Regions from separate parts of the Rhodoferax mekongensis genome, predicted to be linked through region 2. Evidence: riboswitches for the same ligand, from Rfam matches in the RefSeq annotation. Region 2 holds a riboswitch; the other holds the start of a gene.

Region 1 (14,766 bases), 510 kb from region 2:
TACCGCCGGAAAAGCCACCGTGGCCGACCAGTCAATCAGCGCGCCGCTGATGCCGGAGGCCACCAGCCCGCCCAAGGTGTAGTTCAACACCAGCACCGCGGTGCAGTTGACCAAGGCAATGCCTTTTTCGCGTGCGCCTATGTCGGTCATGCACAGGGTGTAGAGGCTGCTGCCGGCGGCGCCGAGCAAAAACACCACCGGCCACGCGACCCAGATGGCGTGCTCCACCAAAGGCAGGGCTGCAGCACACACTAAGGCGACGGCGGCCACGGCCACCATCAGGCTGCGGCGGCCACGCACCGGGTCGGCAAACCGGTCTGCAGCCATGCCCACTGGAATGGCTGCCAGCGTGCTGCCCAGACCGCTCACAGAAATCAACAACGCGGCTGCACTGGCGCCCAGACCCATGCTCAGGCCGTAGAGCGGCAGGATGGAGGCCAAGCCCAGCTCAAAGAAGCCGCCGATAAACCCGGCCAGCATCAGGATGGGGTGCTGCTGCACCGCCTGCCACAGGCCGCGCGGTCCGACGCTGGTGTTGCCGGCCTCTGCTGGGGTGGAGATGGGCGGTATGAACATCGTCCATACCAGGCCCAGGGTCAGCAGTGCGATCACCAGACCCAGCGCCACATGCCCTGTGCTGCCGGCCCAGGCCAAGAGGCTGGGGCCGATGATGAAGGTCGCGCCCACCATGGTGGCGTACATGCCCATGGTGCGCCCCAGGCGCTCGGGCGGCGAGAACTCGGCAATCAAGGCCTCGGCCAGCACCCAGCGCATGCCGCCTGCAATGCCCGCCAGAAGCTCCAACACAAACCACACCGGTATGGAGTCGGTACTCAAGAAGCCCACTGCCGCTGCCAGCGGCACGCCGGAGGCAAACCACATGGCGCGCCGACGGCCCCATCGCCGTGTGAGCGCTGACGCAAAGGGCGTCACGATGAATATGCCCAGCCAGGTCGTCGCCGCAAACAGGCCGGCGATGGTGGTGGACACCTCCCGCTCTGTGAGCAGCACCAGCATCAGCGGCGACAACATAAAGACGCCCGAGAGCTGAAACAGCGTGGAGCCGAACACGGCCAGCAAGCCCGTGCGGGAGCTGGGGTGCGCAGTGGCGCCGGTGGTGGGGTCGTTATGCAAAAGAACGTGCTTCCAGAATGGCGCGGGCGACCTCGGCAAAACCTGCGCCTCGCGCAGAAGGCGTGAGGTAGGTCGGCAGGTGGCTGAGCTGTGGCACAAAGCGCGCAATGTTGGCCACGCCCGCGCTGTGCCTGAAGTGCTCAAACATGGCCTGGTCGTTGCCCGAGTCGCCCACAAACACCCACTGGTCCAGCTCGGTGCTGAGGTCGCGGCCCAGCAGCTCGCGGACGATCCAGCAGGCGCCGGTCCATTTGTTGAAGTCCCCGAAGCAGCCGTGGATGTGGATGCTGCTCACCGTGGTTTGCATGCCGTGGCTTTGCAGCAGGGCCAGCACGCGTTGCACCGTTTCGGGCGAGTGATGGGCAAATTCGGCGTAGTCGAACGCGAGGTCGGTCTCGCGTCCCGCGCTGTCGCGGCTGAGCTCCATGCCCGGCACTTCGGCACAGACCTGGGCGGCAATGGCGTCCATGCGCTGTCGATTGGCGGTACGCACCTCGGCACTTTGTTGATATCTTTTTGATAGCACCTCGCGCATATCCGAAGGGCGCTGGAGGCCGATTTGGCTTGTAACCGCGTTGGCAGCGCCGGGCACAAACGCAACAGCCCCGTTCTCGGCCACCATGGCATCCACCGGCCAGGACGGGCCATTGGTGCCCGCCATGAAGGGCTCGCACCAGCCGATGGGCCGCCCGGTGATGGGAATCACCGTGAGCCCCGCAACCTTCAAATCGCCCAGCGCTTGCAGCGCCTCTGGGGCGATGTGGCCGTCGTGGGTGAGGGTGTCGTCGATATCGGTGAACACCCCGCGGATGGCACGGCGGCTGTCCACCGGCCATTGCGCCAGGGGTTTCACGTGGGGGCCTCTTGGTTAGCCTGCGGTTTGCAGTGCCAAGCCCGCATGCTCGCGCAGCGGGTGGAAGTGGATTTTGGGGAAGCGCTCTTGCGCCAGGCGCACGTCATAGGGGCTGGTGCAGAGGTAGGCCAGGGTATCGGCCGCGTCGTGCGCCATACGCAGTGGGTAGGCGGTTTCGAAGTCGCGCAGATCGGCGGCGTTGTCAGCCGTGATCCAACGGGCGCCGGTGTATTGGCAGCTTTCCAGTCGCACATCGCAGTCGTACTCTGCCTTCAGGCGGTGTTGCACCACTTCAAACTGCAATTGCCCCACGGCGCCCAGCAGCATGTTGCCGCCGGCATCGGGTTTGAAAACCTGGATGGCGCCTTCCTCCCCCAGCTGCATCAGGCCTTGTTGCAACTGCTTGGTGCGCAGCGGGTTTTTGAGCACCACGGTCATGAACATTTCGGGCGCAAAGAAAGGCAGGCCGGTGAACTGCAGGTTGGGTCCATCAGTGATGGTGTCGCCCAGCTGTACGCCGCCGTGGGTGGTAAATCCGATGATGTCGCCCGCGTAGGCTTCGTCCACCGCTTCGCGGCGCTGGCTCATGAAGGTCACCACGCTGGTAGGACGCAATTCTTTGGCGGTGCGCTGCACTTTCATCTTCATGCCGGGGGTGTACTTGCCGGACGCCACGCGCACAAACGCAATGCGGTCGCGGTGGTTGGCGTCCATGTTGGCTTGCACCTTGAACACCACGCCGGAGAAGCTCTCGTCGTCGGGCTGTATGGTTCGGGCTTCGCGGTTGCGGTTGACTTCGGTGTAGGCCACGCGCGGGCCCGGTGGCGGAGACATGTCCACCACCGCGTCCAAAACTTCCATCACACCGAAATTGTTCACCCCCGAACCGAAGAACACCGGCGTGAGTTTGCCGGCCAGGAAGGCGTCGTGGTCCCAATCGGAAGATGCACCCACCGCGAGTTCCATGCTCTCCAGTGCATCGTCAAAGGCTTGGCCAAAGCGTGCGCGAAGGTTGTCGGCATCCGACAGCGCAATGGTCTCGAAGTCTTGCGGGCGCTTTTCGCTGCCGGGCTGGAACACGGTCATGCTCTTGGTCAGCAAATTGATGATGCCGCCAAAGCTCTTGCCCTGGCCCACCGGCCAGGTGATGGGGCAGCAGGGCATGCCCAGTTCACGCTCTACTTCGTCCATGATGTCCAAGGGGTCGCGCACTTCGCGGTCCATCTTGTTCACGAAGGTGATGATGGGTGTGTCGCGCTGGCGGCAGACCTCGATCAGGCGGCGGGTTTGGCTTTCCACACCGTTGGCGGCGTCAATCACCATCAGGGCCGAGTCCACGGCGGTCAGCACGCGGTAGGTGTCTTCCGAGAAGTCCTTGTGTCCGGGGGTGTCGAGCAGGTTGACCACGTGGTCGCGGTACGACATCTGCATGACCGACGAGGCCACAGAGATGCCGCGCTGCTTTTCGATTTCCATCCAGTCGGAGGTGGCGTGGCGGCTGGCTTTGCGGGCCTTCACCGAACCGGCGATCTGGATCGCGCCCGAGAACAGCAAGAGCTTTTCGGTGAGCGTGGTCTTGCCGGCGTCCGGGTGGGAAATGATCGCAAAAGTGCGGCGGCGGCGGGTCTCGGGTGCGTAGGTCACAGGGGGGTCCAGGGTCGGGTGGGCCGCGCATCACAGGCGGGCCGCAGGAGAAGAGGGCGTATTTTACAGAGCCGCCTCGACAGCCGCGCGCGGGGCAGGCCTTAAACTCATCCCCATAACAAACGAGCAATCCCGGAGACACGCGTGAGCATCAAGCAGTTGGCCCAGGCATTGGGTCTGTCCACTTCCACGGTCAGCAGGGCCCTGAACGGGTACACCGACGTCAATGCCCTGACCCGCACCCGTGTGAAGGAAATGGCAGACGCCATGGGCTACCGCCCCGATGCGGGTGCGCGCAGGCTGGTGCGCGGCAATACCGATGCGATCGGGATTGTGTATTCCGCTGCGGTCGAAAACTTGGGTAACCCGCAGTTTCTGGACATGGCCGATGGTTTGGGCGAGCGCTTGGAGCGTGAGCACCAGGACTTGCTGCTGGCGGTGGCCAAGAACGAGACCGAGCTCGAAATCTACGAGCGCCTGTTCCGGGGTGGCCGGGTGGATGCGGTCATCGTGCCCAACACCCGGGTGCAGGACCCGCGTGTGGATTTTCTGCTGGAGAACAACTACCCCTTTGTGGGCTACGGCCGCACGGCCGACTGCGCGCATTACTCCTGGCTGGACTTTGACAACGACCTTGGCAGCCAGTTGGCGGTGGAGCACTTGCTCGCCCTAGGCCATACGCGCATTGCCTATGTGCACGCGCCGCTGGAGCTGAACTTCGCCTTTCAACGCCATCGGGGCTACATCAGCACCCTGAAGACAGCAGGCGTGGAGTGCCCGCCCGGCTATTGCATAGGGGGGGTGAACGACAGGCGCAGCGGCCTGAATGCCGTGGCGCAGGTCTTGGCCTTGTCACCCCGGCCGACCGCTGTGCTGGTGGACAACAACCTGGGCGGCGTGGGCCTGATCCGTGGACTGATGGATGCCAAGTTGCGGGTGGGGCAGGACATCTCGGTCGTGGTGCATGGCGACATTCCGCAGGACACCTTGCTCACCGGCTTGGACGTCACCACCGTGACCCAGCCCACCCCGCAAACCACCGGTTTCGCTTTGGCTGAGATGGTGATGAAGGTGCTGCGCGACCCCGAGGGCGGCCCTTACCAGCTGTTGCGCCAGCCGGCATTGCAGGTGGGTACCAGTACCGGCCCAGCGGCCTGAAGGCCGGACGCGGTCGGGTGACTTTGACCCAGTGGCTTGGTGCGGCAATCGACACGAGGTTAAAATCCGCAGCTTCCGAGGAGCGTTGCAGCCCGCCAAGTGCCCATACCGGCACCGCGAGTGAGGCTCGGAACCCACGATGCGCCCTGCATCGTGTCCCCCAACGGCGCTCACCCACTGGAAATGTGTGCGGTGAGTGGCCTCAAAAACCCCCGTGTGCGCCAGTGGCAATGCAAATCAACGTTTGGAGCACACCATGAGCGCTGTATTGAAACTGGTTAAGAACGCCAAGACCCCCAAAGCCGTGAAGGCCACCAAAGCGGTAGCTGCCGCCAAAGCGGTCGTCGCCCAATTTGAAGACTACAAAATTGCCGACCTGAGCCTGGCCGATTGGGGCCGCAAAGAGCTGACCATCGCCGAAACCGAAATGCCCGGCCTGATGGCCATCCGTGAAGAGTTCGCCAAGAGCCAGCCGCTCAAGGGCGCACGCATCACCGGTTCCCTGCACATGACCATCCAGACCGGCGTGCTGGTCGAAACCCTGCAAGCCTTGGGCGCCGAAGTGCGTTGGGCTTCTTGCAACATCTTCTCCACCCAAGACCACGCAGCCGCTGCGCTGGTGGCCAAGGGTACGCCCGTGTTCGCCCACAAGGGTGAGTCGCTGGAAGAGTACTGGGACTTCACCCACCGCATTTTTGAATTCGGTGGCAAGAAGGGCACTGCGGCTGAAGGCCCGAACATGATTCTGGACGACGGCGGCGATGCCACCTTGTTGATGCACCTGGGCGCTCGCGCTGAGAAAGACATCAAGGTGCTGGCCAAGCCCGGCAGCGAAGAAGAAGTGTGCCTGTTCAATGCCATCAAGGCCAAGCTGAAGGTGGACCCCACCTGGTACAGCCGTCGCCTGAAGAACATCATCGGCGTGACTGAAGAAACCACCACCGGTGTGATGCGTCTGGAAGAAATGTCCGCCAAGGGCACTCTGGCCCTGCGTGCCATCAACGTGAACGACTCTGTGACCAAGAGCAAGTTCGATAACCTGTACGGTTGCCGCGAATCGCTGGTGGACGGTATCAAGCGCGCGACCGACGTGATGATCGCCGGCAAGGTGGCTGTGGTGGCGGGTTACGGTGACGTGGGCAAGGGTTCTGCCCAAGCGCTGCGTGCACTGTCCGCCCAAGTGTGGGTGACCGAAATCGACCCGATCAACGCCCTGCAAGCCGCCATGGAAGGCTACAAAGTGGTGACCATGGAATACGCTGCCGACAAGGCCGACATTTTCGTGACTACCACCGGCAACAAGAACGTGATCACCTACGCGCACATGGATGCGATGAAGGACCAGGCCATCGTCTGCAACATCGGTCACTTCGACAATGAAATCGATGTGGCTTCCCTGTCCAAGTGCAAGTGGGAAGAGATCAAGCCCCAGGTGGACCACGTGATCTTCCCCGCCAAGGGCAAGAAGGCTTCCAAGCGCATCATCCTGTTGGCCAAGGGCCGCTTGGTGAACCTGGGTTGCGGTACCGGTCACCCCAGCTTTGTGATGTCCTCCAGCTTTGCGAATCAGACGATCGCCCAGATCGAACTATTCACCAAGCCCAAGGATTACAAGGCCGGCAAGGTCTATGTGTTGCCCAAGCACCTGGACGAAAAAGTGGCACGTTTGCACCTGAAGAAGGTCGGCGCCATGTTGACCGAACTGACCGACGAGCAGGCTGCGTACATCGGCGTGAGCAAAGCCGGTCCGTACAAGAAAGACACGTACAGGTACTGACACCCCCGAGGCGCTTGTAGCGCCTCCCCCTCGAGGGGGCGACACCTGCGGTCCGGCGAAGCCGGTCCCGCGGTGTCTCTGGCTTTAGGGGCAAATAACTTTGGATAACGATGCGAATTGATCAACTTTTGGTGCAGCGCGGGCTGGCCAGCACCCGCTCGCAGGCGCAGCGCCTGATTGCGGATGGCGTGGAGTGGCTGAAGATGGAGCTTTCGGGCGAAGTCTGGAAGCGTGTGGCCAAAAATGGCGACGACGTGCCCGATGGCGCCAAGATCCGTTTGCTCGATGATTCCGAAGCGCGATATGTGTCCCGCGGTGGCCTCAAGCTCGAGGCGGCGCTGAAGCACGTTGGCTTGTCTGTCACCGGCTTGCGTTGTCTGGATGTGGGGCAGAGCACCGGTGGCTTCACCGACTGCCTGCTCCAGGCTGGCGCGCAATCGGTGGTGGGTGTGGATGTGGGCAGTGCCCAGCTGCACCCAACGCTGCGCGACGATACCCGCGTGCTGTGTGTCGAGAGTGTCAATGCCCGTACCCTGTCCGCTGCAGATTTGATAGCTGCCTACGCAGACAGCACGGGCGCTGGTGGGCAATTTGATGTTGAACCCGATGGCGATGACGGCTGGGATGATGAGGACGACTTCGACGACGAAGACGACGCCCGCCCGCCCGTGGATGCGTCGGATGATGCTGACGAAGAGGCCGTGGAGCTGCCGCCTGAGTTTGCGCCGCCGTTTGACCTCTTGGTCGCTGACCTGTCCTTCATTTCGCAGACCCTGGTATTGCCTGCTGCAGTGCCCTTGTTGAAAGAGGGCGGCATCATGCTGACCTTGGTGAAGCCGCAGTTTGAATTGCAGCCGGGTCAGGTGGGCAAGGGCGGTATCGTCAAAGATCCGGCCATGTACCCCATCGTGGAGCAGCGCTTGCGCGATACCTGCGCCGATCTGGGGCTGACCGTGACGCATTGGTTCGACTCCGCCATTGAAGGTGGAGACGGGAACCGCGAATTCTTTATTTGTGCCCGCAAGGCGGGCTGAACCCGGTGCCTGCCATGCAGGCGCGGGAGACGGAGATGACTATGTCTACCAACCAACGGATTCCACTGAGCCTGGAGTTTTTCCCGCCCAAAACGCCGGAAGGCGCTGAAAAGCTGCGCACCGTGCGCCAGCAGCTCTACGGGCTCAAGCCTGAGTTTTGCTCGGTGACTTTCGGTGCAGGCGGCTCCACCCAGGAAGGTACGTTCAACACCGTGCGCGACATCCTGTCAGAGGGCGTGAGCGCGGCGTCCCATTTTTCGTGTGTGGGGGCGACCAAGTCCACCGTGCGCGAGCAATTGGCTACCTTGAAGACCATGGGCGTGAAACGATTGGTGGCCTTGCGGGGCGACTTGCCCAGCGGTTACGGTGCTGGCGGCGAGTTCCATTACGCCAGCGACCTGGTGGCATTCATCCGTGCCGAGACGGGCGATGACTTTCACATCGAGGTGGCGGCCTACCCGGAAGTGCACCCGCAAGCCAAGTCGCCGGCGAGCGATTTGCTGGCTTTCGCCACCAAGGTGAAAGCAGGTGCCAATTCAGCGATCACCCAGTACTTTTACAACTCTGACGCCTACTTCCGCTTCCAGGAAGAGGTGGATGCATTGGGCATCACCGTGCCTGTGGTGCCCGGCATCATGCCCATCACCAGCTCTACCCAGTTGATGCGCTTTTCGGACGCTTGCGGTGCAGAGATTCCCCGCTGGATTCGTCTGCGGCTGCAGAGCTACGGGGATGATGTGGCTTCCATCAAGGCCTTCGGTCTGGAGGTAGTGACAGACTTGTGCGAACAGCTGCGTGCCGGTGGCGCGCCTGCACTGCACTTCTACACCATGAACCAGAGTGCGCCCACTCTGGCTTTGTGCGAGAACCTGGGCCTGGGCGCTTAACGCGCCAGGGCCTTAGCCGCCGGCGTTCAGGGTGGACGTCGCGTTGGTGTCCTGACCCAGCAGCTCCACCATCTGCGGCAGCGCATCTTTGAGTGCTGCTTTGAGGGTGTGGGGCGGGTTGATCAAAAACATGCCGCTGGCGGGCAGTCCGGGGCGTACCACTTCACCTTGGGCATCCTGCGTGAGCTTGCTGGACTTGACGGTCAGTGTCGCGTGCAGCCAAGACTTGCCGGCCTTGTTCGCCATGGTCTTGAGCTTTTTGGGCAGGTCGTGCGCTTCCGGGCGAGGGATGATGGGGTACCACACCGCATACGTGCCGGTTGCAAAGCGTTGCATGGCATCTGCCACCATGCCGACCACGCGGGCGTAGTCGTTTTTGACTTCGTAGCTGGGGTCGCATAGCACCAGCGCACGGCGTGATGGTGGAGGCAAAAACTTCTTGAGCCCTTCAAAACCATCTTCCCGCAGCACGGTGACTTGTCGGCCGGCTTCCAGCTGGGCAACGTTGGCGATCAGTGTTTTGGTGTCGGTGGGGTGCAGCTCGAAGAGCTTGAGCTTGTCGCGACCGCTCAGCAGGCTTTGGATGATGAAGGGCGAGCCGGGGTACACCGACCAATGGTTGCCGGCGTTAAAGCCCGCCACCATGTCGATGTAGTCTTGCAACGCGGGGGCAAACGGCTTTTCAGGCTTGGTGGCAACCAGCTTCAGAAAGCCCTCGGCGGCTTCCTCGCTGGTCTTGGCAAAGTCGCCATCCAACCGGTACAAGCCCGCACCGGCATGGGTGTCAAAGACGTTGAGGGCGGTTTCTTTTTGCGTCATGTGACGCAATACAGCCAGCAATGTGGTGTGTTTTAGCACGTCGGCATGGTTGCCGGCGTGGAAGGCGTGTCGGTAACTGAACATCCCCTATGATACCCAGCGCCCCGGGATGCCTGCTGACATCTGGATTGGAAAGGCGCCTTTTTCGGGCGTTTGCGGGCATAAAAGAACAGATTTCACCTCTCCCCATGGCTGACATCACCACACCGACCAGTAAACCCAAGGCCACCGCGGCCGGGCATCTGGACGCCCTTGCACCCGGAACCCGATTGGCTGAATTCGAAGTCCAAGGGCTGCTGGGCGTTGGTGGTTTCGGCATGGTTTACCGGGGCTACGACCACTCCTTGCACAGGGCGGTGGCCATCAAGGAATACATGCCCACCAGTTTGGCGGGACGTGATGGCAACCAAGCTGTCACCGTCAAGTCCGCAGTGGACACTGGATCGTTCGATTCAGGCTTGCGTTCTTTTATGGCCGAGGCGCGTTTGCTGGCACGGTTTGACCACCCGTCTCTGGTGAAGGTGTACCGCTTCTGGGAGGCAAATAACACTGCCTATATGGCCATGCCCCTCTACGAGGGCATCACACTGAAGGAGGCAAGGCGTCGCATGAGCGGTCCGCCGCCTCAGGCGTGGCTTCAGTCGGTTCTGTGGTCGGTGCTGGCGGGGTTGAAGGTGCTTCACGACAACAGCACCTTGCACCGCGATGTATCGCCGGACAATATCTTCTTGCAAAACGTCGGACCGCCGGTGCTGCTGGATCTGGGCGCCGCCCGCCGCGCGATTCTGGACACCAGCCACAAACATACGGCGGTGCTCAAGGTGAATTACGCACCTATTGAGCAATATGCCGACGCTCAGGATATGCAGGAAGGCCCTTGGACAGATTTGTATGCCGTTGCCGCCGTGATGCACGGCTGCATTTGCAATGAGCCGCCTTTGCCTGCCACCTTCCGGGCCGTGCGGGACCGTATGCCGAGCTTTGAGCAGGTCACACAAACGGCCCAGACGCATTTCAACCAGACCTACTCCGATAGCTTTGTACAGGCGATTTCGCACGCACTGGCCATTGAGCCCACCGAGCGCACGGCCAGCGTTGAGGCTTTTGCCCGAGAAATAGGCATGAAATCGCCTCCTGACCTGGCCCGGTTTGATTGGCGCAAAGCTTTGGGCGATTCGGTTACCTTGGCCGAGACCGGTGATGATCCGTCGCCGATTACGACTGAGTTGTTGACGACCCAGCCCGCATCGGACTTTCCGGATACTGTTTTCCAGCCCTCGACTTACGACCATTCCAAAACTGTCAAAACCCCGTCACGGGCCGACACGGCGGCCAAACCACGCGCTGTCAGAGGCTCTGCGAAGGTCAGTAAGGGCATGCCGCTTTGGCTTTGGCTGGTGCCGGCGGTATTGCTGCTGGCGCTAATCGCGTGGTGGGTGCGGCCGACCGTTCCTCCTTCAGCGGTCGTTATGCCGCCCACGCCCGCCTCTACCCCTGAGGCGGTGATCCCAGAGCCGGTAAAGACGCCCTCCGTGCCCGCCGACTCCTTGCCCGTGTCCAAGCCGACTGCACCGGCTGTTGCCAATGTTTCCAAGGCGCCTGGCTCGGAGGCGATGGGTAGCGCGCAGCGTACGGTTGTCCCTGCAAAGCCTGTGGCTCAGGCGCCTGTAGCGGCTTTTGACAAGGCGGTGACATCCAAGCCGCAGCCACGCACTGATGCCAAGCCTTTGGAAGACAAACCCGCTCCCGCCAAAGATCCGGTTGCGATTTGTGCGGAGGCCAGCATCCTGACCCGGACCATGTGCGTCTACCGGGCGTGCCAGAAACCTGAGTTTTACCATCTGCCGGTTTGCGTGGCAGACCGCCAACACTGGGAAGAGCAGAACAAGGCCCGTAACTGAGCAGTTCGAGCCCCATTTGGTGAATTCGCCAGCTCTTTGTATAATCGAGGGCTTCGCAGCGCTTTTGTGGCTCCGCGGCGAAGGACTGAACCCCACCTAAGAGATTCCCATCAGAGGAACGCCGACCGTGGAAAAGAGCCCTCCCAAACCTTCTTTTTAAAGAGAAAACTCATGTCTACATTCAGCGCAAAACCCGCTGAGGTCGTGCACGAGTGGTTTGTGGTTGACGCGACCGACAAGGTCCTCGGACGAGTAGCCAGCGAAGTTGCTCTCCGTTTGCGCGGCAAACACAAGGCCATTTACACGCCTCACGTCGATACCGGTGATTTCATCGTCGTTATCAACGCAGCCCAACTCAAAGTGACTGGCACCAAGTCCTTGGACAAGGTGTACTACCGCCACTCCGGTTACCCCGGCGGTATCACAGCCACCAACTTCCGTGACATGCAGTCCAAGCATCCCGGTCGCGCTTTGGAAAAAGCCGTCAAGGGCATGCTGCCCAAGGGGCCCCTGGGCTACGCCATGATCAAGAAGCTCAAGGTGTACGGTGGTGCTGAGCACCCCCACACTGCCCAGCAACCCAAAGTGTTGGAACTGTAAGGAGCTCACATGATTGGTGAATGGAACAATGGAACAGGCCGTCGCAAATCCAGCGTCGCCCGCGTTTTCCTCAAAAAAGGCACTGGCAAGATCACCGTGAACGGTAAGGACATCGAAAACTTTTTCGGTCGCCAAACCTCCATCATGATCTGCAAGCAACCCCTGCTGTTGACGAATCACGCAGAATCGTTTGACATCATGGTCAACGTTGCTGGCGGCGGTGAATCCGGCCAAGCGGGTGCTACCCGTCACGGCATCACACGTGCTTTGATCGATTACGACGCGAGCCTCAAGCCCGCACTGAGCCAAGCCGGCTTCGTAACTCGTGACGCACGTGAAGTGGAACGTAAGAAGGTCGGCTTCCACGGCGCACGTCGTCGCAAGCAGTTCTCCAAGCGTTAATCACGCTGCAACATTGCGTTGCAATCCGGAGGCCGCCAGAGTGCAAACTCAGGCGGCTTTTTTCTTTCTGGCTGATAGACTTCGCCCTCCATGAGATTCCGTCTATTACGCCGCCGCCTCACCATCAGTGCCCCTCGCATGGCCGTGCGCAGTGCATTGCCGTGGCCATTCCGCTGGGCCTTGCTTGCCATCGTGTTGGGCTTTTGTGCTGCCATTGGTTTATGGGCGTTTGAGTTCGGCAAAGACATTGCTGGTCTGGAAAAAGGCTCCAAAGACGAATTGATGCAGCTCAGGGCCAACGCTGCCGCTCTCCAAACGGAAATGCTGACCCTGAAGGCCGAGCGGGACAAGGCCCAATCGATTGCCAACACGGCGGATACCTTGGTGACGGCAGAAAGAGCCGCCCAGGAAAAACTCATCGCGCAGGTCAAGCAACTGGAGGCGGACAACCGCACATTGCGGGACGACCTCGGTTTTTTTGAGAAGCTGATCCCGTCAGGTGGCACCGAGGGCGTAGCGATCCGGGGTCTTCAGGCAGAACTGATATCCCCGACCACACTAAAATGGCAGGCGCTGGTCATGCAGGCCGGCCGTAACACCCAAGAGTTTGCAGGTCGTTTGGAAATAACTCTGGTGGGTACGGCCAACGGAAAAACCTGGACCGCTTCGTTGCCGGACGGCGCCATGCCCGTCAAGCTCAAGCAGTACGGGCGTTTGGAAGGGGAGTTCCAACTCCCTCCTCAAACCGTGGTGAAAAGTGTGTCAGCACGTGTCCTTGAAGGTACGACGGTCCGCGCGACCCAGACCCTCAAGCTCTAGGTCATCACGAGATACGCCATGTTCAACAAAAATAAGCAGCCCCCCATCAAAAGCCTGATTGCCGATGGCACCGAAATTCAGGGCAACCTGTCATTCTCGGATGGCTTGCGCGTAGACGGAGTCATTGTTGGGAATGTGTTGGCAGCAGAGGCCGTGGCCAGCATTCTGGTGATTTCGGATTCTGCAAGCATTACCGGCGCGATCACTGCAGACCACATCATCATCAATGGCACCGTAAAGGGCCCTATCCATGCCCGGCGCATGCTGGAACTCCAGCCCAAAGCCCGTATTGAAGGTGACATTGAATACGCCGCACTGGAGATGCACCAGGGTGCTCTCATCGCGGGTCAGTTGCGCCCCATGCTGGCTGGTGAAGAAAAACCCACACTGAAACTAGCGGCAAATAACCAGTAAAAGAATTCCCGAGCGAATTCCTGTACTATTTGCCAATTCTTGAATCTGAATGGAGCTGCCATGAGCGCTGTTGCCGAAAACATCCAAACTGACATGCCCGCCCCGATCCTGTTTACCGACAGTGCCGCGGCCAAAGTGGCTGACTTGATTGCCGAAGAAGGCAACCCTGATTTGAAACTGCGTGTATTCGTGCAGGGCGGTGGTTGCTCCGGCTTCCAATACGGCTTTACCTTCGATGAAATCACCAACGAAGACGACACCACCATGACCAAAAACGGTGTGTCCTTGTTGATTGACGCGATGAGCTACCAATACTTGGTTGGCGCCGAGATTGACTACAAGGAAGACTTGCAAGGCGCCCAGTTTGTGATCAAGAATCCGAACGCCACGACCACCTGCGGTTGCGGCTCTTCATTCTCGACCTGAAGCACCATCCCGCCGCGCCTGATGAGTCAGGCGGGGTAAATTGCTCCCAGTATGCGGGCGCCTCTGGCGCCCGTAACTTTTGGAAGGTTGGCCGTGTGCCGCAGAATGGCTTGGCGTGCCAGCCATGCGAAGGCCGTAGCCTCCACTTGCAAGGGAGGCAGCCCGAGTTCATCAGAGCTTTGAACTTTGCAGCCAGGTAGCAGCTTTTGGATGCGCTGCATCAAATACTGGTTGTACGCGCCTCCCCCACACACTGCCAAAGTCGTGCATCCCGGCATATTCCGGCGCAAAGCATCCGCACAAGCGCCTGCTGTGAGTTCTGTGAGCGTGGTTTGGACATCTACCGAAGCTGCAGGGCCATGCCGGTCTTCATGGGTTTTGAGAATGTTCTCAAGCCACGCAGCGCTGAATAGGTCACGTCCTGTGCTCTTGGGCGGCTGGCGATGCAGAAAGGGCTCGGCCAACATGTGGTCCAGCAAGTCTGGCAACACGGTGCCGGAGGCTGCCCACGCTCCACCATTGTCGAAATGCTGTCCGGTGTGGCGGTGACACCAGCCGTCCATCAATGCATTGCCCGGGCCGCAGTCGAATCCCAGTACGGAGTTCTCCGCGCTCGCGTGCAGCAGTGTCAGGTTGGAGATGCCGCCGATGTTCAAGACGGCCAGGCGCTCGCCGTGGGGACTGAAGAACGCTTGATGAAAAGGGGGCACCAAAGGGGCGCCTTGTCCGCCTGCTGCGACGTCCCGGCTGCGAAAGTCCGCAACTACGTCCACGCCGCACAGCTCTGCCAAAAGTGCCGGTTGGTTCAGCTGGACGGTGTAACCGGTGCCATCGAATTCGCCAGGCCGGTGCCGAACGGTCTGGCCGTGGGCTCCGATGGCACAAATGGCAGAAGGGG
Region 2 (14,766 bases):
TGCCCCATGTGGCAGCCGGTTTCACCCGCGCCAACCTGACTGCCTTTGTGGAGCGCAGCCTGCAAAACCTGGAGACCGAGGCGATCGACCTCTTGCAACTGCACTGCCCGCCGACCGATGTGTTTTACATGCCCGAAGTCTTCGGCGTGCTGGATGACCTGGTGGTAGCCGGCAAGCTGCGCCACTACGGCGTGAGTGTCGAGAAGGTGGAAGAAGCGCTCAAGGCCATCGAGTACCCCGGCGTGCAGAGTGTGCAGATCATCTACAACCTGTTCCGTCAGCGCCCGGCCGAGCTGCTGTTCGAGCAAACACAAAAGCGCGGCGTGGGCATTCTGGCTCGTCTGCCGCTGTCCAGCGGCTTGCTCAGCGGCAAGATGAATGCGCAAAGCACCTTCGGTGCTGATGACCATCGTGGCTTCAACCGCGAAGGGGCGGCTTTTGACAAGGGCGAAACCTTCTCGGGGCTGGACTTCGGGGTGGGCCTGGAGGCCGTGGAGGCCATGCGGCCTCTGGTGCCCGCCGGCATGAGCATGGCGCAAATGGCCTTGCGCTGGATCCAGATGAATCCGGCAGTCACCTGCACCATTCCCGGTGGCAAGAACCCCGCGCAGGTGCAAGACAACGTAGCCGCCGCCGACCTCCCCCCGCTGCCCGATGCGACCATGCAGGCACTGGCCGACATTTACGCGCGCTACGCCAAGCCGCTTGTGCATCAACGCTGGTAGAACGGATATGCAACACGGACGCGACACCATCGGCTTTATCGGCCTGGGCCTGATGGGCCACGGCATGGCCAAAAACATAGTGGAAAAGGGCTATGCCCTCACCGTGTGTGCCCGCAAGCCATCGGCGGCGCTGGATGATTTGTTGAGCCGTGGCGCAAAACAGGTCGATACGCCTATGGCAGTAGCCCAACAAGCCAGTGTCGTGTTTCTGTGCGTGACGGGTTCACCGGACGTGGAGGCCATTGTGCGTGGACCGATGGGGCTGGCAAAGGGCTTGCGGCCCGGCTCGGTGGTGGTCGATTGCTCCACCTCGGACCCGACGTCTACGGTGGCGCTGGCCGCAGAACTCACCGCCATGGACGTGACGCTGGTTGACGCACCGTTGAGCCGTACGCCCAAAGAGGCTTGGGAGGGTACGCTGGACACCATGGTGGGCGCGGACGCCCCAACCCTGGAGCGAATTCGCCCGATCTTGTCCACCTGGGCCGCGCGCATTGTGCATGTGGGAGGGCCCGGGGACGGGCATCGGCTGAAGTTGATCAATAACTTTGTCGCCATGGGCTATGCGGCCCTCTACTCAGAGGCTCTCACCCTGGCGCAGGCGGTCGGCATTGGTCCGCAGCGCGTCGATGCGGTGCTGCGCAATGGCCGCATGGACTGCGGCTTTTACCAGACCTTTATGGACTACACGCTGAACGGAAACCGCGAAGCGCACAAGTTCACCTTGAAGAATGCCTTCAAGGACATGCGCTATCTGGAGTCCATGGCCGATGCGGCTGGTATTTCGAACAGCCTGGGCAATGCCGTGAAAAACTCATTCGCTATGGCATTGGCTAACGGTGGAGCGGAGGCCTATGTGCCCATGCTGCCCGAGTACGTGGCGCGGCTCAGCGGCGTGGATCTCACGCCAGCCCCCAAGCCCAAGGACTCGCCTTAGCGAACTAGCAACACCGGCGTCTTGCAGTGGGCCAGCACCTGGGTGGTGACCGAGCCCATCACCAGATTGCCCAGGGCGCTGTGGCCGTGGGAACCCATGACCAGCAGGTCGAACTTGCCGGTGTCGGCCAGCTTGCCGATCAGGGTGCCGGCGGAGCCTACTTTCCAATCCAGCTTGGCCTCAATGCCATGCCGCTTTAGGAACTTGGAAATCGGTGCGAGCACCTTGTCCGCTTCTTCTGCGTGGTACCGGTCCACCGTGGCTTTGCCCAGAGCTGCTTTGGCGCGTGGGGGCAGCGCGGGCTGCGCATGGAACACGGTGTACTCGTGGCCGGGCGCGAGCAACGCATCGTGTGTGCTCAAGTAGGCCAACATTTTTTTGCTGTAAGCGCTTCCATCGACAGCGAGCAAGATCTTCATGGGGGGTCTCCGGTTGTGTGGCCTCAGTATGAACCTGCAACGCTACACTGCCTTGAGCCAAGTCAAGAAATGTCCACGCACCCCGAGGAGCCTCGCATGACCCAGCCTGCCGCACAAGATCGCCGCTTATGCCTTCAAGGTCTGGGCGCTGTTGCACTGAGTGGTTTGCTTCCTGCCGCATCGGTGTGGGCTGCAGACAGCGCGCAGCGCCCTCCTTTGATGCTGGCAGGCGAGTACCGCAAAGAGTTTGTGCTGGCCGATGCGCGGGTGAGCGAAAAGTACGACGGCGTGCGCGGCTACTGGGACGGCCGGCGCCTGATCACCCGGGGCGGCAACCCCATCGCTGCGCCCGCATGGTTTACCGCGGGTTGGCCGGCAAACTCTCTGGATGGTGAACTTTGGGCCGGCCGGGGCCGCTTTGCGGATGCGGTGTCTACCGTGCGCCAACAGACGCCCGACGAAGCCGCCTGGCGTGGTTTGCGCTTCATGGTGTTTGACTTGCCTTCGCATGGCGGGCGCTTCGAGGAGCGCTATGCCGCCTTGCAAACCGCCGTAAGCGCGCTCGGGCAGGTGTGGGTGCAAGCGGTAGAGCAAGCACCGGCGCCGGATGCGGCCCGCCTGCGCGCTTTGTTGGATCGCACCGTGGCAGCCGGTGGTGAGGGCTTGGTGTTGCACCGGGCCAGCGCGCTGTATGTGCCGGGCCGCTCGGCAGAGCTGGTGAAGTTCAAGCCGTTTCAAGATGCCGAAGCGCGGGTGCTGGCGCATGTGCCCGGACAAGGCCGCTTGCAAGGCAGCATCGGTGCTCTGTGGGTAGAGTGGCCGGGTGGTGAGGGTGGCCAGCCTCAGCGCTTCAAGCTCGGCAGCGGCTTCTCGAATGCGGACCGTGGTGATCCGCCTGCGGTGGGGAGCTGGGTGACCTTCCGCTACCGCGGGTTGACCGCGCAGGGTATTCCTCGCTTTGCCAGTTACTTGCGACCGGCGGGAGAACCGGGTCTTTAATGACTGTGTGAGTCCGCTCCTATTTTGATAGCTTCTCGCGCACTATCCTCCGGCGCCAGAGCCTATTTCTATCACTAGGTCAGGCTGGTAGCCCAGCTGTTCGTTCTTGCGCACATAGCCCAGCGGGTTGGCCACCACCCGGCACTTGCCCACGCGGTAGTCGCTGGGGGCGTGGAGATGGCCATGCAGCCAGAGGTCTGCCAGCGGCAGCAGTTCATCCAGTGCATTGCAAAAGCCGGCGGTGCCGGGTACCAGACCGTAGCGCGGGTCGGCACTGTGCAGGCTGGGGGCAAAGTGAGTCACCACGACCGTGGGGCCGTCGTGTGGCTGGGCCAAGGCGTCGCGCAGCCAGGCTTGGCAGACCAGCGCCTGTTCCCGCAAACCATCTGCCAGCCAAGGCTCGTCCGCACGGGTGGTGAGTGTTTTCTTCAGGTAGTAGTTGGCGGCGCGATAGGCCTTGTCACGGGCCTTGAGCTGTCGCTCGGGTGGCTCTTGGGCGGCGAGCGCGTCAAAGTCGGTCCACAAGGTGGTGCCGACGAAACGCACGCCAGCCAGCACGACGGATTCACGTTCCAGCCACTGGATGTCCAGTCGCACACAGGTGGCACGCAGGCGGGCGTGGGCGAGGTCAAAGTCCAGGGTGTCGTATTCATGGTTACCGGGCACAAACAACACCGGAGTCGGCCAGCCATGCAGGGGGGAAAGCGCTCCAAGCCGAAGTCGTCGCCCGCCAGCTGCGAGCCGGGTTGGTAGGAGCCGATGTCGCCTGCCAGTACCAGCACATCCGCTCCGGCCAAGGGCGTGGCTTGCCAATGGGGATGGGCCTCCAAATGGAGGTCGGACAAGAGCTGAATCTTCATGCGGAAAAAATGGTCTGGCCCAAGGAGGCGACTTGCGCGCGCAGCCAGGCGTGGGGGCTGGCACCGTCCAGCCGCTGGTGCCACAGCGCATCGACCTGGATGGGCGGTACGGTAAATGGCAACTCGCGGATGACCAGCTGGTCGGCATAGCCGGTCACATTCACAAAGTGGCGGGGCAGCACGGTGAGCAGGTCGGACTGCACGACCACCTTGCCGGCGGTAAAAAACTGGTTCACGGTCAGCACCACGCGGCGGGTGCGCTTGAGGCTGACCAGCGATTCGTCAATGAAACCGAAGGCCCGCCCCGAAAAACTCACCAGCATGTGGGAGGCGCTACAAAAGCGATCGAGGGTGAACTCGCCCTCGGTGAGCGGGTGGTCTTTGCGCATGACGCACACGTAGTCGCCGACAAACAGGCGGTGGTGCAAAAAGGTTTCCGCGGCGCCGGCCTGGGCGCGGGCCGTCAGGTCGGCCAGCACCGCCGGAAAGTGGCCGATAGCCAAGTCTGCCGCACCTTCTTCCAGCACTTTGCGGGGGTCGCGGGTGGTCAGGGGTACCACCCGCAGGGATACACCGGGGGCATCCCGCGCCAGCACTTTCACCAAGCCGGGCATCAACTCTGCGGCGGTGGCGTCTGCCATGGTGAGCACAAAGGTGTTGGTGGCCAAGGCCGGTTCAAACACGCTGGGTGCCAGCGAGGCTTGCAGCTTCTGCAAGGTCTCGCGCACTGCGGGCCATAGCTCCTGCCCGCGGGCCGTGGGTTCCAGGTTGCGGCCGTTGCGCACCAGCAGCTCGTCGTCCAGTGCTTCGCGAAGGCGGCGCAAGGCGTTGCTGACGGCAGGCTGGGTGAGGTTGAGCTGGGCTGCAGCGCGTGTGAGGCTGCGCTCGGACATGACCACATCAAACACCTTGAGCAGGTTCAGGTCGAAGGTCCGGAGGTTGATGCGGCTGCTGGGCATGTCTGACTATAAATCTCGTGAATACCAAACATCACCAACATAAAGTTGAACAACACTAGGGGAAACCCTATGATTCGCCCATCTTAGAAATTTTTATCCAGTGAGCATCAACCTTTTCAAGGAGTTTGCCATGACACAAGTTATCAATACCCCGTATTTCTCGTATTCCACCGCTCAGCCCCGTACACCCCGTGCACGTCGTGAGACAGTGGAAGCTTCCCGCACCTTGTCCGGCATGTTGCTGGCTGCTGTTTTGTCCGCCTTGTTGGTGGTAGCTGACCAAGTGATCGATACCTGGGTTGACGGCCACATGCTGGCTGCCTGGGTTGCACTGTGGACTGTGGCATTCGCAGCCTTGGCCTTGTTGGCTCCCCCACTGCGCAAAGTGTCTTCCGGTTTGGCTTCCCTGATCGCTTCGGCAGTGCAGTCGTACAAAGTGCGTCGCATGGAAGAAAAAATGTGGGAATATGCCCACCACGATCCTCGCATCATGGCTGAGCTGCAACACGCATGGTTGCGCAGCCAAAGCCAGATCTAAGCGGTCCTCAGCTGCATCACGACCTGCGCTCACGGGTCGGATAAACAAAAAGCCACCGTTAGGTGGCTTTTTTTATGCTCGGCCGGCCGCAGCCTTGTGCGCTGCGATCTGCCAGGTACGGCTAGGGCGGTGTGCGCCGTGCCGGACTTTGTTGATGACCCTCAGGCGGCGAGTCGCTGGGCCAGTTGGGTTTTGGTCTCTTCGAGTTCCTTTGGCAAGTGGTAGGCCAGCTGGGTGAACAGTTCGGTGTGCAAGGCGATTTCGGCCTTCCAGTCGTCCTTGTTCAGGCTGGTGACGGAGTCGAATTGCGCTTGGCTGAAGTCCAATCCGGTCCAGTTGATTTCGTTGTACGTGGGCGCCACGCCGAAGCCGGTTTCGCTACCCGTGGCCTTGCCTTCGATGCGGTCGATCATCCACTTCAAAACGCGCATGTTTTCACCGTAGCCGGGCCAGACGAATTTGCCATCCTCGCCCTTGCGGAACCAGTTGGTGGTGAAAATCTTGGGCTGCTTGGCGCCGGACTTCGCCAACTTGTCACCCATGTTGAGCCAGTGCTGGAAGTAGTCGCTCATGTTGTAGCCCATGAAGGGCAGCATCGCAAACGGGTCACGGCGCACGATACCCGCTTGGCCGGTAGCCGCGGCAGTGGTCTCGGAACCCATGGTCGCAGCCATGTAAACACCTTCGGTCCAGTTGCGGGCTTCCGTCACCAGAGGCACGGTGGTGGAGCGGCGGCCACCGAAAATGAAGGCGTCGATCGCTACGCCGTTGGCATCGTCCCACTGGCTGTCTAGCGCAGGGTTGTTGCCGGCTGAGACCGTAAAGCGGGCGTTGGGGTGGGCGGCTTTGGCACCGGTTTCCTTGGCGATGGCGGGTGTCCAGTCTTTGCCTTGCCAGTCGATCAGGTGATCGGGCATGCCGCCAGTGTCTTTCTCCATGCCTTCCCACCATACGTCACCGTCATCGGTCAGCGCCACGTTCGTGAAGATCACGTTCTTGTCGAGGCTGGCCATGCAGTTGGGGTTCGTGTGGAAGTTGGTGCCGGGGGCCACGCCGAAGTAACCCGCTTCAGGGTTGATGGCGTACAGCTTGCCGTCGCTGCCAGGCTTGATCCAGGCAATGTCGTCGCCAATGGTGGTGACTTTCCAGCCTTCAAAGCCGGTGGGTGGCACCAGCATGGAAAAGTTGGTTTTGCCGCACGCACTCGGGAAGGCGGCTGCTACGTGGTACTTCTTGCCTTCGGGGTTGGTTACGCCCAGGATGAGCATGTGCTCTGCCAACCAGCCCTGGTCACGGCCCATGTTGGAGGCAATGCGCAGCGCAAAGCACTTCTTGCCCAGCAGAGCATTGCCGCCGTAACCGGAACCATAAGACCAAATTTCGCGGGTCTCGGGGTAGTGCACGATGTACTTGGTTTTGTTGCAAGGCCACTTCACGTCCGCCTGGCCCTCTGCCAAGGGGGCGCCCACGGTGTGCACGCAGGGCACAAAAGCGCCGTCTACGCCCAACACGTCATAGACGGCCTTGCCCATGCGGGTCATGATGCGCTGGTTCACCGCCACATAGGCGCTGTCCGACAACTCGATGCCAATGTGCGCGATGTGGGAGCCCAAGGGTCCCATGGAGAAAGGCACCACATACATGGTGCGGCCCTTCATGCAGCCGTCAAACAGCGCTGGTGTACCGTCTGCCTGGCCACTTTCCAGAATCTTGCGCATCTCGGCGGGCGCCATCCAGTTGTTGGTGGGGCCGGCGTTTTCTTTCTTCTCTGCGCAAATGTAGGTACGGTCTTCCACGCGGGCCACGTCGCTGGGATCAGAGCAGGCCAGGAAGCTGTTGGGGCGCTTGGCGGGATTGAGCTTTTTGAAGGTGCCTGCATCCACCAGTTGCTGGCACAGGCGCTGGTATTCCTCTTCGGAACCGTCGCACCAGTACACGTCTTTGGGCTTGCACAGGGCCACCATGTCGGCCACCCATGCAATCAGGCGGGGGTTCTTGACAAAGCTGGGGGTGTTGAGGGACAGGCCCTGCATCACGGGTGCGTTCATGAAAAGCTCCTAAGTTTGAAAATCGTCTTTTCAAAATCGGGTGCAACGCTGGGGAACACCGCCACAAACTTTGAGAAACCGGCTTTCCACGCTTGGAAGCCATGTGGCATCGCAAGCGTGGAAGCAGATTCTAAGAACAGGTACTCAAGTTACCAAGCGATTACAGCTTAACTTTATGCAAGCTACGCATGGGTTTATGCGTTAGGTAAAGATGGTGCGCCATGCACAGTCAGGGTGCTTTCAGTGCCTTTTGAATGGCGGCGATCAGAAGAGCGTCTTCTGGCGTGGTTTCACTACGGAAGGCGCCGACCACTTTGCCTTGGCGATCTACCAAGTATTTGTGGAAGTTCCATCGCGGTGAGCTGCCGGTCTGCTGCACCAACTCCTTGAACAAGGGGTTGGCGGCGTTGCCGGTGACGCTGGTTTTGGCGAACATTGGGAACTTCACGCCATAGGTGTTGAAGCAGAAATCGGCGATCTGCTTGCTGTTACCGGGTTCTTGCTGCCCGAAGTCATTGGAGGGGAAGCCCAGAACCACCAAGCCCTGCGCTTGGTACCGGGCGTAGACTTTTTCCAAGCCTTCATATTGCGAAGTAAAGCCGCAGTAACTGGCGGTGTTGACCACCAACGCCACTTTTCCCCGGTACTGGCACAGATCCTGGGGCTTGTCATCTTGCAGGCGGGGAAAGGTCTTTTGCCACAAAGCGGGGCAAGACGAAGTCTTTTCAGCGGGCTGTGCAGCCAGCACTGACGATGCAATGAGCAACAAAAAAGCGGCCGAAGCCGCTTTGGTTTTCACAGTCATTTGCAGCGCACGTGAAGTGCGGCCCATGATGCGTTGCTCCATCAAGCCATCGATACAGCGATGAAAGCCAACAAGAACATCAATACGGCGCCAACAATCGGCAGCACCACGGGCATCAGTGGTACCACCTCGTCGACGGGGTCAACGGCGTGGTTGTCATCAGAGTGAGCGGGTGCGGACATAGTCAATCCTCAGTGTGTTCGTTGGTATTCCAAGGATTTTAGCCTTTTGCCCAGCGCTGCGCCAAGCGGATAGACCATCAAGGAGAATTGGGAAGGGTACTTCCCTCTTTTTCAAGACTGCGCTATCGTGGTTCCAGCACACAGCAGTGCTGGAGGCGTTGGATGGCCAAGCGTTCACTGTTCATGCCCCAAGGCGGGCATCTCGTTCCCTCACCGGGACTGGAGCGCGCGCCTGTCCTGGATTTGATGTGCTCGCACTTTGTGTTGACGCTGGCAGCCCGGCAAGGCGCCAGTTTCAATGTCCGCAGGGATTTCAATGGCGTGGTGGGGCTGGCGGGACGGCATCTGATCTGGCCGGTTTCTGTCTTGACCCGTTTGCGTGAATTTCTTGCGCGGCGCTGTGTGGGCAATGAGCTGTGGCGGGGCCATGAGTCACTGAGTGCCACGGAATTCCTGGCCCGGCATGGCACATGGTGCGGGCCCTACGACGAGGCCACGCTGTTTTTCTTCCTGGACGAATACGCCAAAGACCAGCCCAAAGACCTGATCTCGGTGCTGGCTGTCACCGGTGAATGGCTGCAGCAGGCCCTGAAGAAGCAATCTACCTTGGTGGAGAAGAACATCAATGCACTCGCCGGGCTCTTGCAACTGAACAAAGCAGAACGGGCGTTGCTACTCTACGGAACACTGGCGCGCTACCAGCGGGACATGCGCAGCATTCTGGTGGAGTTCAAGGTCAACAACGCAGCCGAGGCCTATGCCGCCATTGCGGAGGTGGCCCACGTCAGTGCCCAGGAGTTGGGTGAAGCGCTGCGCGCGGGTTCCCGGCTTGAGCGCATAGGCCTCGTCGAAAACCTGATCTCCGAGCACAACATCACTGACCTTGCCGACTTGATGAAGGTGAGTGAAAAGCTCCCCCCTGTACTGATGCGCCATTACCGTGACCACGCTGAGCTGATGGCGGTGTTCACCCGGCTCTCTTCCAAAAGCAGCTTGCACCTGGAGGACTTCGCATTTGTGGCGGAAGACGCACACATGCTCTGCCGACTGTTGCAGCACGCGGTGGCCCGCAAAGAGGCCGGGGTCAACATCCTGTTGTATGGCCCCCCCGGCACCGGAAAGACCGAGCTTGCCAAGGTGATCGCCCAGCATGTGGGGCTGGAGTTGTTTGAGGTGGAGTATGCCGATCGGGATGGAAATTCCCTGAGCGGCCGTGATCGTTACCGCTCCCTTCAGATTGCGCAGGTGTTTTTGAAGGGAAGCGCTCAAGCGGCCTTGCTGTTTGATGAAGTGGAAGATGTCTTTCCGCCCTTGACCAGCGAAACGGCAAGCTTCATTGCCAGAGCCGACGCGCATGCAACACCGGCCAATGCGAGCGTGAGTGGCAAAGCCTGGGTGAACCAGATTCTGGAATCGAATGCGGTGCCCACCATTTGGGTGACCAACCGCATCGAGCAGATTGATCCCGCGTTCCGGCGTCGCTTTGCCTACCATTTGGAACTCAAGTCGCCACCGCCGGGCGCCCGTGAAGGCGTAGTGCGCAAAACCCTGGAGGGCATTTCAGTCAGCGAAGCGTTTGTCGCCAGGCTCAGCGGCCGCAAGGGTTTGACCCCTGCGCAGATCAGAACCGCAGCACGCTTTGCGCGTCTGAGCACACCCGAAAATGGCGTGAGCGACAGCGCGCTCATGGAAACCTTGATTGACCGCCAGTTGAAAAATGCGGACCTGGCCTTGGGGAACCCTGCAGCCGAGACGGGGCGCCCCCAAGCGCTGAGCCGATACGACGTGTCGTACCTGAATGTCGAGACCCGGTATCCCTTGCAGCGCATCGTGGACTCACTGGCCTCCAGGCGGCACGGAACCTTGTGCTTTTATGGCCCGCCAGGTACCGGCAAAACCGCTTTGGCAGAGCACATCGCCCGGGAATTGGGACGACCCCTGATCATCCGGCGTGCCAGTGACCTGATGAGCAAATACGTAGGGGAGACAGAACAAAACATGGCTGCCATGTTCCGCGAAGCCGAAGGTGAGAATGCCGTTTTGTTGTTGGACGAAGCGGACAGCTTCCTGCAAGACCGGCGAGGTGCCCAGCGTAACTACGAGGTCAGCGAAGTCAATGAGATGTTGCAGGGCATGGAGCGCCATCCGGGGGTGTTCATCTGCACTACCAATCTCATGGAACGTATCGACGAAGCGGCTTTGCGCCGGTTTACGTTCAAGATCCAGTTCTTGCCCTTGCAGCCTGAACAGCGTGAGCAACTCTTCGTGCAAGAAGCATGTGGGGGAGACGCTTCACAGCTGGATCCACGCTCCCAACATGCGCTCAAACAGCTGGATCAGCTCTGTTTGGGAGATTTTGCGGCGGTTAAGCGGCAGTTGGAGATACTTGGCGCCGAATTGACGCCCGCAGAGTTTCTTGATCAATTGCTTGCAGAGCACCGCATCAAGCCGGAGGTGCGTGAAAGGCGGTCCATGGGCTTTACACCCTGAACCATCAGTCAAGGCAATAACACCGGCAAAAATGGCACATCCGGTGGTTTAGTAACTTCTTTGAAACTTTTTTCAAGAACGTGTCAACCAGTCCCGCAACTGGTGCGTGATATCCCTATGCGGGTGCATTCACTCCGGTTCGTTGGAACCAAACCGGAGCATGAACAGCACCGATCTATCACCTAATGTGCGGCAAATATGCAAAAAAACACGATTCAAGTGCCAGAAAAGGGAACTTACAAGTGGCAGCTGTTTGATTATTGGTCCGGCGAATTCCGCCAGACCCACGCCGGGCACAACGCATACATCGCACTGAATTTCGCTGGCGCCTTGGACGCTTGCAAATCCAAATTCCAAGCCTTGGTGCAGCAACACCGCGCCAAAGCCGCGGATGCCGCTACCGGTGCACGCCACATGCGCGCCATCGAGCGCTTGCAAAACACCATGTCAGGTGCAGCGGTCGCCTACGAAAGCGGTTTTCACCGCCACTGAGCGTCTGAAAGGCATTTACTGGAGCGCGACAACCTTCAAAACGTCGTCGGCATAAGCCTCCAGCTTCTTCGCTCCAATCCCGCTGATGCCCTGCAAATCGTCGATAGATTGAGGGGCACGTTGTGCAATGGCCGCCAAGGTTGCATCGTGAAAAATCACATAGGCCGGCAGATTGTGCTGCTGCGCCACCTCTGCACGCCATGCCTTCAGGGCGGAATAACGTAGCAAACCCTCACTGTCGAGATTGATAGGCGCCTTGACCACAGCGCCCAAGCGCGCATTGCGCCGTGGCTTGCGATCTGCCGGCGCTGACACCGACTCCCTCAACATCACTGCAACTTCGCCCTTGAGCACTGCGCGCGACTCTGCAGTCAATTGCAGGGTGTTGAAAGCCTGCGCATCCACGGCCACGGCGCCCATGGCAATCAACTGGCGCAGTACACCGCGCAATTGCAACTCGGTGAAATCCTTGCCGATTCCGAAGGTGCTCAGGCTCTCGTGGCTGTATTGGGTGACTTTCTCGGTCGTCTTGCCGCGCACGATGTCCATCAGGTGGCCCGCGCCGAAGCTTACCCCGCTCATTTGCTGGATGCGGTAAATGGTGCTGAGCAGTTTGCGGGCAGCATCCGTGCCATCCCACACCTCGGGTGGATGCAGGCAGTTGTCGCAGTTGCCGCAGGGTTGGCTCTTCTCGCCAAAGTAGCCCAGCAAGCGGACGCGGCGGCAATCGGTGGCTTCCGCCAAGCCCAATAAGGCGTCCAACTTTCCGCGCATGACCTGTTTGAACTCTTCGCTGGCCGGGCTTTCGTCAATCATGCGGCGCTGGTTCACCACGTCTTGCAGGCCATAGGCCATCCAGGCATCGGCCGGCAGCCCGTCACGCCCGGCGCGGCCAGTCTCCTGGTAGTAGCCCTCGATGTTTTTGGGCATGTCGCGGTGGGCGACAAAACGGACGTCCGGCTTGTCGATGCCCATGCCGAAAGCAATGGTGGCCACCATGACGATGCCTTCCTCGCGCAAAAACCGGTCCTGGTTTAGTTGGCGTACTTTGGCATCCAAACCCGCGTGGTAAGGCAGGGCTTTGATACCCGCATCCACCAAGGTCTGCGCCATGTCTTCCACTTTTTTGCGGCTCTGGCAGTAGACGATGCCGGCCTCTCCCTCATGCTCGCGCTCGATGAAGCGCAGCAACTGGGTGGTGGAGTCCTTCTTTTCGACAATCGTGTAGCGGATGTTGGGTCGGTCGAAACTGCTGACGAAGGCACGGGCCTCTTCGAGCTGCAAACGTTCCAGAATGTCGGCACGGGTCAGGTCGTCTGCCGTAGCCGTCAGGGCGATACGTGGTACGCCGGGGTAGCGCTCATGCAACACGGTGAGGTTGCGGTAGTCGGGCCGGAAGTCGTGGCCCCACTGACTCACGCAGTGGGCTTCATCGATCGCAAACAGGCTCAGCTTGCCACGCTCAAAGAGCGAATCCAACAAGGCCAGAAAGCGTGCGTTGCTGACCCGCTCGGGTGCCGCGTAGAGCAGGGTGATCTCGCCGCGCAGCAGTTGCTGCTCGACGTGGTAGGCCTCGTCGCTGGTGAGGGTAGAGTTCAGAAAAGCTGCACTCACCCCGGCTTCATGCAGGGCGCCCACCTGGTCGTGCATCAGCGCAATCAGGGGGGAAATGACCAGCGTCGCACCCAGGCCCGCTTGTTGGCGGGCAATGGCAGGAACCTGGTAACAGAGGCTTTTGCCACCGCCCGTGGGCATAAGCACCAGCGCATCCCCGCCCGCGATCACATGCTCCACGATGGCTTGCTGGGGCCCGCGGAAGGCCTGGTAGCCAAATACATCGTGAAGAATCTGCAGGTGAGGCACTTAAAACGCTATCAAATCAGGAGCTGCTCGCGCATATTCCGCGGGCGCCAGGTGGCAAAAAGGCATACATTTCCCTTGGTTAGACCGCCGTAGGGCCGCCATGGGCAGGGTTTCTATTGTCGGGCAAGCCGGGTGCCTATCTATGGCACAGTAGCTTCAGCTGCCCGGTGCTTATTTGCAACGCGGCAATGCGGCGCGCGCTTGTCGTTTAAAATCCACCCACCCAAGGGGCGCTGCAGCCGCAACGTGTGAACACACCGAACCGGTCAGGCTTGGGGACTCCAACTGCGCTCACTTGTTTCAATCCACATAGTGAGCCGCACCATGAAGCCCATCACCTATACCCGCGCCCAAGCGCTCCCCGGCATTCTGGCCAGCCGCATCGCCATTCTGGACGGCGCCATGGGCACCATGATCCAGCGCTTCAAGCTGGGCGAGGCCCAGTACCGTGGCGAGGGCTACGCCGGCCCGGGCAGCCAAGGCGACCGTTTCAAAGACTTCCCCAAAGACGTCAAAGGCAACAACGAGTTGTTGAGCCTGACACGTCCGGACGTGATCACCGACATCCACGAGGCCTACTTGGCCGCCGGTGCGGACATGATCGAAACCAACACCTTCGGCGCCACCACCGTAGCCCAGGCGGACTACGACATGGCCGACTTGGCCATCGAGATGAACTATGTGTCTGCCAAGTTGGCCCGCGCAGCGTGTGACAAGTTCAGCACCCCTGAGAAGCCGCGTTTTGTGTGCGGCGCCCTCGGCCCCACGCCCAAAACCGCCAGCATCAGCCCCGATGTGAACGACCCCGGCGCCCGCAATGTGACATTTGAAGAGCTGCGGGCCGCTTATTACGATCAGACCAAGGCGCTGGTGGAAGGCGGGGCGGACGTCATCTTGGTGGAAACTATTTTTGACACGCTCAACGCCAAAGCCGCGCTGTTTGCAGTGGACGAATACTTCGAAGCCAGTGGGGAGCGCCTGCCCATCATCATCAGCGGCACCGTGACCGACGCTTCCGGCCGCATCTTGAGTGGCCAGACAGTAACCGCCTTCTGGCACAGCGTGCGCCATGCGCAGCCACTGGCGATTGGACTGAACTGCGCACTCGGTGCAGCGCTCATGCGCCCCTACATCCAGGAGCTGAACAAGGTGGCGACGGACACCTTTATCAGCTGCTACCCTAACGCGGGCCTGCCCAACCCCATGAGCGACACCGGCTTTGACGAAACGCCGGATGTGACCAGCCGTTTGGTGCGGGAGTTTGCGGAAGAGGGCTTGGTCAATATTGTGGGTGGCTGCTGCGGCACCACCCCCGACCACATTGGTGCGATCGCCCATGCGGTGAACCCGATTGCGACCCGCAACGTGCAACGCGGCTACTTTTATAAGGATGCTGCGTGACGGCACATAGGTCGTCACGCAGCCTCTTAGCGGCCAGGTCTGGCGCCG

Evidence for each region. A riboswitch is a leader RNA that binds a small molecule or an ion and turns the genes downstream of it on or off. The one in region 2 is predicted to bind S-adenosylhomocysteine.
Region 1: linked by a shared signal. The riboswitch ahead of ahcY (adenosylhomocysteinase) and the one ahead of RAN89_RS02070 (homocysteine S-methyltransferase family protein) in region 2 are both predicted to bind S-adenosylhomocysteine.

The regions. Positions count from the first base shown of each region.
Region 1 covers NZ_CP132507.1:3,805,329-3,820,094, reverse strand. The annotation lists gene RAN89_RS18280 (MFS transporter) at 1-1,134, opposite strand, end outside; gene RAN89_RS18275 (HAD-IIB family hydrolase) at 1,127-1,987, opposite strand; gene RAN89_RS18270 (peptide chain release factor 3) at 2,003-3,631, opposite strand; gene RAN89_RS18265 (substrate-binding domain-containing protein) at 3,776-4,789, shown strand; S-adenosyl-L-homocysteine riboswitch at 4,861-4,968, shown strand; gene ahcY (adenosylhomocysteinase) at 5,046-6,566, shown strand; gene RAN89_RS18255 (TlyA family RNA methyltransferase) at 6,677-7,600, shown strand; gene metF (methylenetetrahydrofolate reductase [NAD(P)H]) at 7,636-8,487, shown strand; gene RAN89_RS18245 (23S rRNA (adenine(2030)-N(6))-methyltransferase RlmJ) at 8,500-9,390, opposite strand; gene RAN89_RS18240 (serine/threonine protein kinase) at 9,495-11,207, shown strand; gene rplM (50S ribosomal protein L13) at 11,379-11,807, shown strand; gene rpsI (30S ribosomal protein S9) at 11,817-12,209, shown strand; gene RAN89_RS18225 (DUF6776 family protein) at 12,300-13,028, shown strand; gene RAN89_RS18220 (bactofilin family protein) at 13,047-13,442, shown strand; gene erpA (iron-sulfur cluster insertion protein ErpA) at 13,503-13,868, shown strand; gene RAN89_RS18210 (anhydro-N-acetylmuramic acid kinase) at 13,895-14,766, opposite strand, start outside.
Region 2 covers NZ_CP132507.1:426,002-440,767, reverse strand. The annotation lists gene RAN89_RS02135 (aldo/keto reductase) at 1-725, shown strand, start outside; gene RAN89_RS02130 (NAD(P)-dependent oxidoreductase) at 733-1,662, shown strand; gene RAN89_RS02125 (universal stress protein) at 1,659-2,081, opposite strand; gene RAN89_RS02120 (DNA ligase) at 2,178-3,080, shown strand; partial or broken gene RAN89_RS02115 (metallophosphoesterase) at 3,123-3,940, opposite strand; gene RAN89_RS02110 (LysR family transcriptional regulator) at 3,937-4,899, opposite strand; gene RAN89_RS02105 (hypothetical protein) at 5,030-5,437, shown strand; gene RAN89_RS02100 (phosphoenolpyruvate carboxykinase (GTP)) at 5,599-7,485, opposite strand; gene RAN89_RS02095 (glutathione peroxidase) at 7,715-8,317, opposite strand; gene RAN89_RS02090 (hypothetical protein) at 8,332-8,472, opposite strand; gene RAN89_RS02085 (ATP-binding protein) at 8,635-10,962, shown strand; gene RAN89_RS02080 (hypothetical protein) at 11,161-11,454, shown strand; gene recQ (DNA helicase RecQ) at 11,470-13,317, opposite strand; S-adenosyl-L-homocysteine riboswitch at 13,537-13,617, shown strand; gene RAN89_RS02070 (homocysteine S-methyltransferase family protein) at 13,642-14,718, shown strand.